DNA from 4 places in the Paenibacillus sp. BGI2013 genome. Region 1 is predicted to be linked to each of the others. Evidence: predicted binding sites of a transcription regulator. Region 1 holds the regulator's gene; each other region holds the start of a gene.

Evidence for each region. The regulator Rex, encoded in region 1, represses fermentation and respiration genes when NADH is low (regulators of the CRP and FNR family bind a similar motif). The targets are predictions, from matches to a motif close to TTGTGAAATATTTCACAA.
Region 2: CXK86_RS06350 (formate/nitrite transporter family protein) is a predicted target of Rex. The motif match lies at 2,516-2,533, and genes of this name have one in related genera.
Region 3: pflB (formate C-acetyltransferase) is a predicted target of Rex. The motif match lies at 2,148-2,165, and genes of this name have one in related genera.
Region 4: nadA (quinolinate synthase NadA) is a predicted target of Rex. The motif match lies at 1,917-1,934, and genes of this name have one in related genera.

What each region holds. Positions count from the first base shown of each region.
Region 1 is NZ_PJFA01000003.1:427,303-431,325, reverse strand. Features, by position in the region: gene CXK86_RS09370 (DUF5590 domain-containing protein) at 1-174, opposite strand, end outside; gene CXK86_RS09365 (amidohydrolase) at 212-1,519, opposite strand; gene CXK86_RS09360 (redox-sensing transcriptional repressor Rex) at 1,506-2,159, opposite strand; gene dinG (ATP-dependent DNA helicase DinG) at 2,379-4,023, opposite strand, start outside.
Region 2 is NZ_PJFA01000002.1:569,440-573,462, reverse strand. Features, by position in the region: gene CXK86_RS06355 (molybdopterin-containing oxidoreductase family protein) at 1-1,130, opposite strand, end outside; gene CXK86_RS06350 (formate/nitrite transporter family protein) at 1,556-2,407, opposite strand; gene CXK86_RS06345 (FAD-dependent oxidoreductase) at 2,784-4,023, opposite strand, start outside.
Region 3 is NZ_PJFA01000003.1:199,077-203,099, forward strand. Features, by position in the region: gene adhE (bifunctional acetaldehyde-CoA/alcohol dehydrogenase) at 1-1,608, shown strand, start outside; gene pflB (formate C-acetyltransferase) at 2,248-4,023, shown strand, end outside.
Region 4 is NZ_PJFA01000020.1:47,189-51,211, reverse strand. Features, by position in the region: gene nadB (L-aspartate oxidase) at 1-871, opposite strand, end outside; gene nadA (quinolinate synthase NadA) at 907-1,845, opposite strand; gene ftsH (ATP-dependent zinc metalloprotease FtsH) at 2,145-4,023, opposite strand, start outside.

The sequences.
Region 1 (4,023 bases):
CTTACGCAATTCATCATAGGATGTAATGCCCAGTTGCTCCTGTGCTGCTTGTATGGCGAGCGCTTCTTCCTTGCGTTGGTCCTGCGTGACATGAACGTAATAACGCTGAAGTCCAAACAGAATCAGAACCAGTGCAAGCAGCGAAATCCATATCCACTTCTTTTTTTTCTTCAAAAGCCGAACTTCCTTTCCCTATGATGCTGTCCTGCAATTAACGAGCAAGCAGACCATCAAATGCCAATTGAGACTCACGCAAAATGCGTTCTTCATCCAGCGTCAGACATTCGCCATGTTTCACTACTTGTTTTCCATCCACCCATACGTGTTCAACATCTTTGGCAGAAGCCGAGTAAATCGTATGTGAGATCAGGTCTGTATGTGGATAGAAATGTGCCTGTTCAATGTTAAGGGCGATAAAATCAGCCTTCATGCCAACCTGAAGTGCTCCGGTATTATTCAAGAAGATGGATTTGGCACCGTATGACGTTCCGAGTAATAACGCTTCGCCTGCTGGCACTGCCGTCGGGTCACCAGATACACCTTTGTGAATCAATGCAGCCAGTCTCATTTCCTCGAACATATCCAGGTTGTTGTTACTTGCTGGACCGTCTGTTCCGAGTGACACGGTAACTCCTGCTTTCAGCAACGCAGGTACCCGCGCAACACCGGAAGCGAGTTTCAGATTACTTCCCGGGTTATGGGATACAGCCACATCATGGCGGGCCAGAATCTCAATCTCTTCGTCATTCAGATGCACCGCATGTGCAACCAGGGATGGACGAGAGAAAAAGCCCAGTTTCTCCAGATGTGCCACAGGACGCAGTCCATAATCAGCCACGTTCTGCTCGACTTCACGAAGCGTTTCCGACATATGTGTATGAAGGGGAAGGTTTAGGTCGTTCGCGACCTGCACAAGCTTCTCTATGTAGTCAGGAGGGCATGTATATGGGGCGTGTGGCGAGATTACGGTTGTAATGCGACCATCTGCCTGTCCATTCCACTCACGTGCAAACGCTGCCGACTCCTCCAGCTTCCGCAATTGTTCTTCTTCCGAGCACAGCCCGATTACACCACGTGCCAGTGCCGCTCTAACGCCGGATTGCTCCACAACTTTGGCAACTTGATCCATGTGATCGTACATGTCCAGGAAAGCTGTAGTTCCGCCTTTCAACATTTCAAGCACTGATAGCGAAGTTCCCCAATATACATCTTCTGAAGTCATTTTCGCTTCCATCGGCCACATTTTTTCCTGCAACCATACTTGCAATGCAAGATCGTCTCCGTGCCCTCTGAGCAACGACATCGCTGCATGACCATGCGTATTGATCAGACCCGGCAGGAAGAACAGTCCTTTTCCATCCACTTTGGTACAATTTTTGTCTTCATCCGGCAATGTCTCACCAATATGCACAATCTTGTCATTCTCAACAACCATGTATCCTTGGACCACGTTCCATGTTGTGCCGCCTTCATTAACAGCAAATTTGCCATTGTGAATTACCCATCTATTTGTTGTCATCTTCCTCGTCGTCCTTTCCAGTATCCAAGTAATAGGCCAAACTAAGCAGATCTGTTGTAAAGTCAGCATGGTGAATGCGGATATGCGGCGGTGTTTTTAGAATGGTTGGTGCAAAATTAAGGATCGCTTCAATTCCTGATTCAATAAGCTGATCGGCTACATTTTGGGCTTCCGTATCCGGAACCGTGATAATTCCGATGCGAATGTTTTCCATTTTAACCGCTTCCGTCAATTCATCCATTGGTTTTACCGTCAAACTGTTGATTTGACTACCTATCTTCGGTCCATATGCATCAAATACAGCAACAATCTTCATGTTGTCTTTCAGATATGCGTTGTAGTTGGACAAGGCTTGACCGAGGTTACCCGCTCCTACCAGAGCTACATTAATTTGCTGATCGATTTTGAGAATGTGACGAATTTTCTCGATCAAATAGGATACATCATACCCGATCCCTTTACGACCAAAATCACCGAAGTAAGCCAGGTCTTTACGAATTTGGGCCGGATTCAGATCCAGCCTCTGTCCAAGCTCTTGAGAAGAAACAGTAGCCACCTCACGCTGATGCAACTCGTTCAAATAACGCAAGTAAACAGGCAGACGTCGTACCACCGCTTCCGAAATTTTATCCGATTTCATTCTTGCTCCCCCTTACCAAGGCCACGATAAAATAATAGATGAAAAGATGAGCATTCTGTATAAAACTCAAAGATAAACGTGACATTTTATACAGAATGCTCCTTGTAATTTAGGTTATAAGTTCTTACGTGCAACTACTTTAATCGGATACGGAAATATCTAATAAAGTTTAACGCCAAACGATAGTGTCATGCAATGATATAACGAACAAAACAACCATTATTTTTGTTCATTAGCAGGTTTTTCCAACCACTCGGTAATTCGTGGAACCATCTGCTCCGTGAGCATATGCTCCATTTTGGGTCCAGGTAATGAATATAAAAAGAATTTACCATAATACGCTTCAATCACCCGTGTATCATAAACAATGACAATTCCTCTGTCCTTTGCTGTACGTACCAATCGGCCAAATCCCTGTTTGAAACGAATGACCGCTTGTGGCACGGACAGTTTCATGAACGGATTTTTCTTCTGCTCCTGAAGCAACTCACTCTTGGCTTCCACCAACGGATGATTCGGTGGCTGGAACGGCAGTCGCACAATAGCGAGACAAGTTAACGCCTCTCCCGGGATATCTACACCCTCCCAGAAGCTGCTTGTGCCCAGAAGTACCGTTGCTTTGGCATCTTGGAACCTGCGAGTCAATTTGGAACGACTTCCACTGTCAACGCCTTGCCCAAGCAACGAGATGTCGTTGCCAGACAGTGCCTCCTTCAGCGGATCATAGACCTGTCGCAACATCTTGTATGAAGTAAACAGAACCATCATGCGTCCACGCGTAGCAATTGCCGTCTCTGCAAGTGATTGCACCAGCATATTAACAAAGTGCGCATCACCCACACTTCCCTTCACACTCGGGAAATCACGCGGAATCACCAGAAGTGCCTGATCGCGATAGTTGAAAGGTGATGGCAGCATCGACGTTAACAGCCGATTATTCTCAGAGGCTTCCTGTAAGCCAAGCTGCTCAATCATGAACTGGAATGACTTATCTACCGAGAGCGTAGCCGATGTAAGCACAACACTTTTCTTTTTGTCAAAAAATAAATCCTTAAGTTGGGCACTGACATCTACAGGTACGGCATACAGCTGAAGAGATTTACTGCGGAACTGACCGCTGGCTTCCATCCAGTACACCGTTTTGGCGTCATCCATACGCATGAAGAAACGTAGATTCTCCTTCAATGTGGTCAGATCTTTCAGCAATCCTGTAATGTCCGTGATCAGACTATCCGATTGATAATCATCCTGATCCTCTTTCACTTCAAGCAGCAATTTGTCCCCTTTGCGAACCAAATCGCCCAGAGTCACATAAATCTGGTTCTCCAGATCCTGCAACTCCTGCCATTTTGCAGGTTTCTGAGATGCTTTCAGACGCAGTGAAAATTGCCCCGTCTCTCCCGGTGAAGCATCACTTCGTTCAGGCAAGAGACCAAACAAGGCATCGCTCATACGATCCCACAGCTCCTTAACTTCAAGAGCAAGCGGGAACATCTGATCCACCATGGAGCCCCATTGCACCGAATTTTCATGCCCGGAAAACTGCGAACGAAGCATAGGTAGCTGACCATTACGACTGTCTTTAAATAGGCGGGTCAGTGTATGAACCAAGGTGAAATATTTCATATGCATTCCAAGATGTTTACCAGCGACATCCTCCAGATGATGTGCCTCATCGATCACAAGACTCTCATAGGCTGGCAGCAGCTGATGCGCGGCTTTCACATCCGTAAATAATTTGGAGTGATTGGTGATTACGATATCAGACAACCCTGCTTCATGTTTGGCACGATGGTAGAAGCATTTACGGAACCATGGACAGGATCTTCCCAGACATGATTCGGATTCACTCTGTACGGTCTCC
Region 2 (4,023 bases), on a different contig from region 1:
GCTCGGATTGGCTGCTCTGCTTCCAGCAACGCTTCACCAATCCGGTTCATGTTCACCACTCGCGGCTCCGGATTCTGCCGTAGCTCCGGACGTTCGAGCGCGTCGCTATTTGTGCTCGCGTAGCTGTTAGTGCGAACGGCACCGCCGCCTTGCTTCAGCCACTGCCCTGTAATGGCAGGCAGACATGCAACGCTACGCACGTTCATCCCCCCATTATCATGGTGCTGGAGGCCATTGCCGATGTGAATATGGGCTGCCTGTGCGTTGCCGTATAGTTCGGCCAGCTCCACAATGGTTTCCTCCGGCACGCCCGTAATGCGTGCAACACGTTCAGGGGTGTAACTGCGGACATGATCACGCAGTGCTTCATGACCTACCGTATACTTTTGCATAAACGCTTCATCCGTTAGTCCCCGTTCGAATAGCACATGCATCAAACCCAGCGCCAGTGCGCTGTCCGTGCCCGGATACAGCGGAATAAACCAGTCGCCCCATTGGGCGGTACGATTGCGATGAACGTCGATGACGACAATCTTGGCGCCTTTCTTACGGGCTTTCTCCGCCAAAACGACCTGGTGCATATTTGTACTGACGATATTGCCGCCCCACACCAGGATGAGATCCGCATGCTCCGTATCTTCCGGCACCGTTCCCCGGTTGGCACCCATCGTATATTTCCAGCCCGTATTTCCAGCAGAGTTACAGATCGTCTGCTCCAGTACACTCGCACCAAGCGCATTGAAGAAACGCCGATCCATACCGTCTACGCCGAGAATGCCCATGTTACCGTAAAAGCTGTAGGGCAGGATGCTCTCCGGGCCGTAGGTTTCGGACAATGCGGTGAATTTGGTCGTAATCTCGCGAATCGCTTCATCCCAACTAATTCGTTCGAACTTGCCTTCACCTTTGGCTCCTACACGTTTCATCGGATATTGTAGACGCTCGGGGTGATACACCCGCTCAGTCATATTTCTAACTTTATTACAGATGGCACCCTTGGTTATGGGATGATCCGGATTGCCTGCCACCTTCACAATTTTGCCGTTCTCTTTATGTAATAACAGACCACAAGTGTCCGGACAGTCGAGCGGGCACACCGCCGCAAATACACCATTCTCCTGATCGATCATCGTAAGGCTCCCTTCTTTAAAAGCTATCCCTATATCATATCTTCTTCGAGGTTATCGCGTAAAGAGAACAGTATGTTTTTGCTTCATATTCGCCGCTATAGCGGCTTTAAATTATTTTCAAAAAAATGTTTTTGAGTTTGATTCAACTTCAGAATTCAGGGGTAAATTAAAAATAAGGCATTAGGCTAGTGTTTCCCCACTTCCTCCTCATGCCATATCATGGACCACTCCCGAAATTCGCCATGAACAGGTTTCGTTCCCCCGAACCTTGTCATGGCGAATTTATTTTGCGTTAGACTCCAACAAGAACCCCATACAAAAAAACGATCCCGCCCTGCTCCCTCACAGCATATTCGCCATGAACCGAGCAAGATCAGAATCGTCTTCTCTTCTATAACCCGTGCACACATGCTACGCTGTGCCCGCTATGCTTGTTTGCTCAACATCACTCTAGCCTCCGTCTCCACAGCTTCGATCGACGTTGCTATCTCCGGCTTCACTTTCGGCTCAGCTTGGCGCAGGTACACCACCCAATAGGCTGCAGCTACAAACAGAGCACCACCAGTCAGATTCCCGAGCCATACCGGAATGAAATTCATCACATATTGACCCCACGAATAATGTCCTTCAAAGATTGCCGCCGGGATGAGGAACATATTGGCCACAACGTGCTGGAATCCAATCGCCACAAATGCCATCGTTGGAAACCAAATGCCCAGTACCTTGCCACTCATCGTATCCGAAGCATAAGATAACCACACGGCCAGCGCGACCAGCCAGTTACAGCCGATGCCAGAGATGAAAGCTTGCAGGAAACCCTCATGCAGCTTATGCCCAGCCATATCCACCACTTTTGCCAGATATACACCCTCTCCGGTCAGACCCAGCACATGTCCAAACGCGTACGCGACAAACAAAGCTCCAACAAAATTACCAATCGTCACTAAGGTTAGATTTTTCAACATGCTACCCACGGATAATTTTCTTGCAATCGTTGCAAGTGGAACTGCCATCATGTTACCTGTCAACAGCTCTCCACCACCGATGAGTACCAAGATTAATCCAACCGGGAACACTGCCGCTCCAATCAGATTGACCAGACTTCCCCACTCTGCTGGCGCAGAAGCAATCACTCGAATATCCAGTAGAAACCCCAGCGCAATAAAAGCACCTGCCAGAAAACTAAGCACCAGTACAGAAGACGCCGGATATTGAGCCTTCTTCATGCCTGTCTGCGCCGTATATTGTGCAACCTCAAGAGGTGTTTTTGCTGCCATATCATTCATCCTCTCCTTCATTGTTCATCGTTGGATAAAACCATCTGAATTCCTTTGTTTATGCGTTGAATACCATATCTCAATTGTATCTCGGTCCTAAACATAACTTTGTGCAAATTATCACAATGTTGTTTAAAAAGATACTTTAAGAGTGTCTTGGAATAGTTATGACAGCAAGAGTGTAGTAAGGCCTTTTGTAGCTAAAAAAATCACAAAAAAGACTGACGATATACTCGCCAGTCTTCTTTTCCTTTATAATCATCCGCCTTGTTTCGTAATCTTGGCAGTTATTGTACTCCTCTTATTTACGGACAAGCATGACTTATCTTTGTATGGCGTTTATCATGCCCTCTGTTCAACCATCTATTCTGCTTCCTTACACCATTGCTGGTGCTTTTACTTCTATTGGAGGCAGTGCTTGCAGACCCGCCGTGTTCAGGAAGTTCCACGGTTTGTTGTAATGTGGCTGGAAGAAGAAGTCGATGAAGGCCAGCTCATCTACGGTCATGTTATTTTGGATGCAAACCGAGATTGTATTAATCGATTGAGTCAGATCAACCTGAGACATCACCTGTGCTCCAACGATCCGACGAGTAGCCTGCTCATATACTACTTTGAGCAACAGTTTCTCAGCCGTTGGCATGAACTCCGGACGGTAGCTGTCTTCCAGTACGACAGATTCAACAATCAGGCCTTCGTCAGCAGCAGACATTTCCGTCATCCCTGTACCCGCGATATTTTGCTCATAAATTTTGATACCCGATGTTCCTTGTGTACCCATATACGGTGTCGTAGGACGAACCAGGTTACGGGCTACGAGTGTACCCATCCGCACGGCGTTGGTTGCCAGTGGAATGTAAGATGCTTTGCCTGTTGGGTTGTAATGAATAGCACAGCTGTCACCCGCAGCGAAGACGTCTTTTTGACTCGTTTGCATATATTTATCCACGATGATTGCGCCGTTTGGCAGCATATCCACTTGGCCTTTGAGCAGCTCTGTATTTGGACGGAAACCAATGCACAGAATAACCAGATCGGTTTCGAACTCTCCTTTGGACGTGATCACTTTAGTCACTTTGCCATTTTCACCAGTAAACTTCTGTACCGTTTGACCAAGTGCCAACTTGATGCCGCGTCCAGTCAACGTATCTTCAATCGCATCCGTGAACTCAGGGTCCAAGTATTTATTCAAAATCCGGTCCACACTGTCGATCAGGGTAACTTCCTTGCCGTTCATTTGGAAAGCTTCCACCAGCTCTACGCCGATATATCCTGCACCTACAACGGTGACACGTTTGGCATCTTTGGCTTTTTCAATAATCGTGTTGGAATGATTGTAGTTTTTGCAAAGTAAAATGTTATCCATCTCGATGCCTTCAAGCTTTGGAACGACAGGCCATGACCCCGTTGTCACGATCAGTTTGTCAAACGTATCTTCAAATTCTTCCCCGGTTTGCAGGTTTTTAGCCTGAAGGGTATGGCCCTTGGCATCTACTGCTGTTACTTCATGAAGCATCTTGGTCTCAACACCAAGCTCTGCCAGTTGATTAGGCGAAGAATAGAACAAACCGTCAGGGTCTTTCACAACCCCACCTACGTAGAGTGCAATGCCACAA
Region 3 (4,023 bases), 230 kb from region 1:
GAAGGGGTAGGTACCAAATTCCCATTGTCGGCTGAGAAATTAAGCCCGGTACTGGCTTGTTACAAAGTTAAAACGGCAGCAGAGGGCATTGAACGTGCAGCAGAAGTGGTTGCTTTTGGCGGCATGGGTCACTCCTCGGTTATCCATTCAACAAATGAAGAAGTGATTAGCAAATTCGCAGATCGTCTGCAAACTGGACGGATTATTGTGAACTCACCATCCACACACGGTGCAATCGGGGATATCTACAACACAAACATGCCGTCATTGACACTGGGATGCGGATCATACGGACGTAACTCGACTTCTTCCAACGTAACCGCTGTGAACTTAATCAATGTGAAAAGGGTGGCTCGCCGTACCGTGAATATGCAATGGTTCAAAGTACCGAACAAAGTCTACTTCGAAAAAGGAGCAACACAGTATCTTGCCAAAATGCCTGACATCACACGTGTGGCCATTATTACGGATGCCATGATGGTGAAGCTTGGATATGTTGAAAAGGTAGAACACTATCTGCGTCAACGCCAAATGCCAGTAGCGATCGAAGTGTTCTCCGATGTTGAGCCAGATCCATCCACAACAACGGTAGATCGCGGAACCGAAATGATGCGCCGCTTCCAACCAGACTGCATTATCGCACTCGGCGGTGGATCACCGATGGATGCTGCCAAAGCCATGTGGTTGTTCTATGAATATCCGGACACGGACTTCAACGATCTGAAACAAAAATTCATGGATATCCGCAAACGGATCTACAAATATCCACGTCTCGGCGTAAAAGCCAAATTTGTAGCGATCCCAACCACATCGGGTACAGGTTCTGAAGTGACATCGTTCGCGGTTATCACAGATAAAAATCAAGGTAACACCAAATATCCATTGGCCGACTATGAGCTGACACCAGACGTAGCGATTGTCGATCCGGAGTTCGTATACTCCCTGCCTAAAACGGCTGTAGCGGATACAGGGATGGACGTACTGACGCATGCGATTGAAGCTTATGTGTCTGTAATGGCAAATGATTACACGGATGGACTTGCGATCAAAGCAATCCAACTGGTATTCCAATACCTGGAGCAATCGGCACTGCAAGGCGATAAACTGGCACGTGAGAAAATGCATAATGCTTCAACGATTGCTGGTATGGCGTTTGCCAACGCATTCCTGGGCATTAACCACAGCTTGGCGCACAAATGGGGCGGTCAGTATCACACCGCACATGGACGCACTAATGCAATCCTGATGCCACACGTCATTCGTTACAACGCAAAAAAACCGACCAAATTTGCATCGTTCCCGAAATATTCGCACTTTGTAGCGGATGAGCGGTATGCCGAAATTGCCCGTATCTTGGGATTGCCTGCTCGCACGACAGAAGAAGGGGTAACCAGTCTTATCAATGCCATCCGTAACCTGAACAAAATCTTGGGTATTGAAGAATCGTTCCAAGAGATCGGATTCGATGCCAAAGACTTTGAAGCACATGTCGATTATCTGGCAGACCGTGCCTTCGAAGACCAATGTACAACCGCCAATCCGAAGTTGCCGCTGGTAACTGAACTGGCTGATGTATACCGCAACGCTTTCTACGGAAAGTTTGAATAATAAATTTAGAACAAAGCGTGCTTTACGGCAAGAAGATCAGGGTTCCCCGAGAGGGGAGCCCCGATTGCCGTCTTTCACACAATAACGAGAGGGCAGAAAAACAGAAGAGCGAGCATCTGTTTTTCAGGATTTTTTCTAAGATTTGATTTGCTGCTCCGAGCATAGAGGAGCAACGGGTTCTATAGAGGTTACACGGAATCCGTGACGTGGCTGTTTGAGCCAGATGTTCACACAATAACGGAGAGGGCAGAAAAAACTGAAGAAGCGGAGCGTTCGCCTTTATCCCCGGATTTTACCCTTTGAAATATAAAATTGAAAAAATCCGGGGATAACAGCGATCGGAAGTTGTTCTGCCCGCGCAGTGGCTAAGTGTGAATTTACAGGGGTCAATGGGACACAGCGCAGGTGGAGTGAGTTAGTTCACTGGCTTTGTGACAAAAATCACAGATGATGAAAGCCCCAAGTCGTATACTGAAAATGTAAGAAAAACATTCATCCCGCGGTTCCGGTTCCCAAGTAGAGAGAACATGTTCCGGTTTATGTGAAACAATTCACATTAATCGCGGCTCTGGGCACACAATGCTACGAATGAAGCAAGATGTTATGTGTCCAGAAATCCAAATTAGTGGAGGGATTACGATGTCGGTGATTGAAAAAGATGTCAAACAACAAACAGGCTGGAGAAACTTTACCAAAGGAACATGGACCAAATCCGTAGATGTGAATGATTTTCTGGCACACAACTTGTCTCCGTATTACGGCGACGAAGCATTTCTCGCAGGTGCAACCCAGAATACCAAAGAATTGTGGGAGATCGTATCTGATCTGACCAAAAAAGAACGGGATAACGGCGGTGTCCTTGACGTTGACGTGAACACACCAGGTACTATTATTTCTCACCAACCCGGTTATCTGGATCAATCCAAAGAGCAGATTGTCGGCGTTCAGACCGATGCTCCGTTCAAACGTTCCATTCAACCAACAGGCGGAATTCGCATGATGATTGACGCATGTGAGGCATATGGCTTTGAAATGCCACAGGGCGTCATTGATATATTTACAAACATTCGCAAAACACACAACCAGGGTGTATTCGATGCTTATACTTCCGACATGCGTGCAGCGCGTAAAGCAGGAATTATTACAGGTCTGCCAGATGCTTACGGCCGTGGCCGGATCATCGGTGACTATCGTCGTGTAGCTTTGTACGGGGTAGACTTCCTGATTCGTAACAAAAAAGGCGAACTGAATGCACTCGAAGTTGATGTTATTGATGAAGATGTCATTCGTCTGCGGGAAGAATTGTCTGAACAGATTCGTGCATTGCAAGAATTGAAACAATTGGGCGATATGCACGGGTTCGATATTTCCTTGCCAGCGACAACAGCAAAAGAAGCGTTCCAATGGTTGTACTTCGGTTATCTCGCTGCGATCAAAGAACAGAACGGTGCTGCGATGTCACTGGGACGTGTATCTTCTTTCCTGGATATCTACATTGAACGTGACCTGCAAGAAGGGATTCTGTCCGAAGAACAGGCTCAGGAATTGGTTGACCATTTTGTAATGAAACTGCGGATTGTCAAATTCCTGCGTACACCGGATTACAACGAACTGTTCAGTGGAGATCCAACATGGGTGACGGAGTCCATCGGTGGTATGTCCGTGAATGGTGAAACACGTGTAACCAAAAACAGCTTCCGTTTCCTGCATACACTGCACAACCTGGGTCCTGCACCAGAACCAAACTTGACTGTTCTCTGGTCAACGAAACTTCCAGAAGCTTTCAAAGATTATTGCAGTAAAGTATCCATCGAAACCAGCTCAATCCAGTATGAAAATGATGATCTGATGCGTCCGATCTACGGTGACGATTACGGTATTGCTTGCTGTGTGTCGGCGATGAAGATCGGGAAACAAATGCAATTCTTCGGCGCTCGTGCCAACCTGGCAAAAGCTCTCCTGTATGCGATCAACGGTGGTCGTGACGAGAAATCCGGAGCACAAGTTGGACCTGAGTATCCTGCCATTACTAGCGAAGTGCTGGATTACAATGAGGTTATGAAACGCTTCAAACCAATGATGGAGTGGCTGGCTAAGCTGTATATGAACACCCTCAACGTCATTCACTACATGCACGATAAATACAGCTATGAGCGTATCGAAATGGCATTGCATGACCGTGACATTGTACGTACGATGGCTTGCGGTATCGCTGGTCTGTCGGTTACAGCAGATTCACTGAGTGCGATCAAATATGCCAAAGTAAAACCAATTCGTAACGAACAAGGCATCGCTGTTGATTTCGAAATCGAAGGAGACTTCCCTTGTTACGGTAACAATGAAGACAGCGTAGACAGCATTGCTGTTGAACTGGTCGAGAACTTCATGGGCATGATTCGCAAGCACAAAGCTTAC
Region 4 (4,023 bases), on a different contig from region 1:
CTCGTGGGGCCAGTTCAAGCTGGGCATGATAACGATCCATGAAGCGCTCACCCTTCACATTGCGCAAATATGCTCCTTCGCCGCGTACGGCTTCTGACACTAGGAAACGCGGGGCCCCAGGGTAACATAGAGAGGTGGGGTGGAATTGGATAAATTCCATGTCACGAACAATAGCCCCAGCCCGATAAGCCATGGCTACACCATCGGCAGTAGCTACATCCGGATTCGTCGTGTATCGGTACAGTTGTCCTGCCCCACCAGAACAAAGAACGGTTGCCTGTGCCTTCACAAACACTTGCGATCCGTCATCCTTCTGAACCAGAGCGCCAATGCATTCCCCTCGATCTCGATCTGTAATCAGGTCAACAACAAAATGCTCATCCCAAACTTCAATCCCGGGATGCTCATTCACTTCAACAGCAAGCGCACGTACAATCTCATATCCTGTTGCATCTCCGTTGGCATGCAAAATACGGCGGTGGCTATGCGCACCTTCCTGCGTCAACGCCAACTCGCCGTTCTCCAGATCAAATAAAGTACCCAAACGAATCAGTTCCTTCACTCCGTCCGGCCCCTCATTCACCAATACCTCTACCGCTTCGGAGCGGCATAAGCCCGCTCCTGCTACAAGTGTGTCCTGCAAGTGGTAAGCAGGTGAATCATCCTCAGCAATAACCGCAGCGATGCCTCCCTGCGCATATCTGGTGTTACTTTCAAGTAATGACTTCTTCGTGATCATTAATACACGTTGTTGTTCACTTGCCTTAATGGCAGTAAACAAACCAGCAATCCCTGAGCCTATAACCAGTACATCCGTCTCTACCATGGGTAGCGCAGACAGATCAAAATCAACTAAATATTGCGGTATCATGTTATTCACCTGTCTTGGAGCAAGAGTAGCGCATCCTACTTTACCAACAACATGCGCTCTAGCGATTCTCTGGCTTTGTCGGCAACGGCCGGTGGCACGTAGATTTGCGGCTTCATCGTTTCCAGGCATTTCACCAGTTTCTTCAAGTTGTTCACCTTCATGTTGGGACATACGAGGAACTTGGTAGCAAAGTGGAACTGTTTATCCGGACTATCCAGACGAAGCTGATATCCTGTACCATCTTCGGTACCTACGATAAATTCCTTCGCTGATGAATTTTTGCAATACTCCAGAATAGCTGTTGTGCTGCCTACAAAATCACCCATTTCTACAACCTCAGGGCGACACTCTGGATGGACAACAAACTCTGCATTTGGATGCTTGGCTCTCATCTCCACCACATCTTTGACTGTAAGCATATCGTGAGTGTTGCAGTAACCTTCCCAGATAATCATTTTCTTGTCTGTATGCTGCTGCACATAATGTCCCAGGTTTTTATCCGGTACCCAGATAATTTCGTCGGAATCCACCGATTGAATAACCCGGACTGCGTTCGCCGATGTACAACAGATGTCAGTTTCTGCTTTGATCTCAGCCGAGGAATTGATATACGTAACCACCTTGGCATTAGGATGTTGTGCTTTCAATTTGCGTAGTCCATCCACATTCACCATATCTGCCATTGGGCAGCCCGCACGTTCGTCCGGGATAATAACTGTTTTATTTGGCGCAAGAATTTTAGCGCTTTCACCCATAAAATGAACACCACAGAAAACGATCACATCCGCATCTGTCTGTGCTGCCTTCTGGGCTAACAGAAACGAATCTCCACGGAAGTCGGCAACCTCCTGTACTTCGTCACGTTGATAATAATGGGCAAGAATAATGGCATTACGTTCCTTCTTCAACACCATAAGCCGCTCACGCAGCTCGCGGTTCATCTCAGCCTTGCGCTCTAAAGCCAGAGCTTCCACCTGTGATCCTCTCCTTTATCGGGACAGCGTCATGCGCTGTTTCGTGGGCTAACCTAAGTCGTTATCTTCGCTTGAGAAACGAATCACAAGCGGTTTAACAACTAATTTACACAACGTTCACGACTCTGTCAATAAATGAAAAAGGCCCGGGACAGCGCTGTAACCACCTGTTTGCTAACTGGTTCGCCATCTAACTCCCGTTTATCTTTATCTACCCTCTTTTAAAATAATGGATAAAAAAAGAGAGCCTCGAGGGCTCTCTTGATTTCACCTGCTATCATAGCCAGATGTATTGTGTATTAAGACGTTGGCTTAGTTCCGCCATCATCCGGGTTATTGTTAATACCCTTTTCCAGATTCGGAGCTTCGTTTGGAATATCTCCGGCTGGTGGCTCAGGCGTTTCATCTTTACCTTGAATACGAACACGCACATCACCGATGGTGTCGATGATTGGCTCTCCGCCTTCAGTTGGTGTGCCTTCACCATCATTGTCATTCTCTGCTTTTGGAGTCAAAGAACCTGTTTCGATCAATTGCTTGATCTGATCCATTTCCAAAGTCTCAACCTCAAGCAAAGTTTGAGCGATCAGGTGCATCTCTTTTGAATGTTTAACAAGCAAGTCTTTACACTTCTCATAACAGTCATTGATAAAGCGTTGCATTTCCTGATCAATCTCGTAAGCAATGGAATCCGAGTAATTCTGTTCATGACCGATATCCCGACCAAGGAATACCTGTCCTTGTGAACTTCCGAATTGCATAGGTCCCAATTTCTCACTCATACCGTATTCCATAACCATGCTGCGAACAATACCTGTCGCTTGCTGGAAGTCACTGTATGCACCAGTACCAATTTCTCCGATGAACAATTCTTCAGCTACACGACCCCCGAGAAGTCCGGTTACTTTATCCAGCAATTCCTGCTTGGTAACCAGCATACGGTCTTCTTTTGGCAACATGATTACATATCCACCCGCACGTCCGCGCGGAATAATGGTCACTTTATGTACCATATCAGCATGTTCGAGGAAGTATCCAACAATGGTATGACCTGCTTCGTGATAAGCAACGATTCGTTTCTCGCGATCACTGATGACACGGCTTTTCTTCTCCGTACCAACGATGACACGGTCAATCGCTTCGTCAACTTCCTTCATGGAAATATCTTTACGGTTACGACGCGCTGCAAGCAATGCCGCTTCGTTCAAGAGATTTTCCAGATCTGCACCAGAGAAACCTGTTGTACGCTTCGCGATAATATCCATCTTCACATCTTTGGTCAATGGTTTATTACGGGAATGTACTTTCAGGACAGCTTCACGACCTCTTACATCAGGGCGGTCAACCGTAATTTGACGGTCAAAACGTCCAGGACGCAGCAAGGCAGGGTCCAAAATATCTGCACGGTTCGTTGCAGCTATGATGATAATACCTTCATTAACTCCGAATCCGTCCATCTCAACGAGCAACTGGTTGAGTGTCTGTTCACGTTCATCGTGACCACCACCGAGACCAGCACCACGCTGACGTCCTACAGCATCAATCTCATCGATAAAGATGATACATGGGGCATTTTTCTTCGCATTTTCAAACAAATCACGTACACGTGATGCACCGACACCGACAAACATTTCCACGAAGTCGGAACCTGAAATAGTGAAGAATGGTACACCCGCTTCACCGGCTACGGCACGAGCGAGCAATGTTTTACCGGTACCCGGAGGCCCTACGAGCAATACGCCCTTAGGAATCCGCGCACCTACTGCTGCGAATTTACGAGGGTCCTTGAGGAAGTCTACAACCTCAACAAGTTCCTGTTTCTCTTCGTCAGCACCCGCAACATCTTCAAATGTAACCCGCTTCTTCTCTTCGTTGTAGAGACGAGCACGGCTTTTACCAAAGTTCATTACTTTACCGCCGCCGCCTTGAGCCTGATTAAACAGGAAGAAGAACAGCAGGAACATAATGATCAAAGGAATAAAGGAAGTCAGCAACGTCAACCAGATGCTGTCACCTTTCATTGGCTCCTGATGATATTGGAAATTGTTAGTTTCACTTGCAGCTACAAGCTCACTAATTGCCTCATCCGTAGGAGGAATATACGTTGAGAAATTTTCTGATTTGGCGCCATCAGGTGCCTTCTTGTATTGACCGGTCACGAGATACGTTTGACCGTTG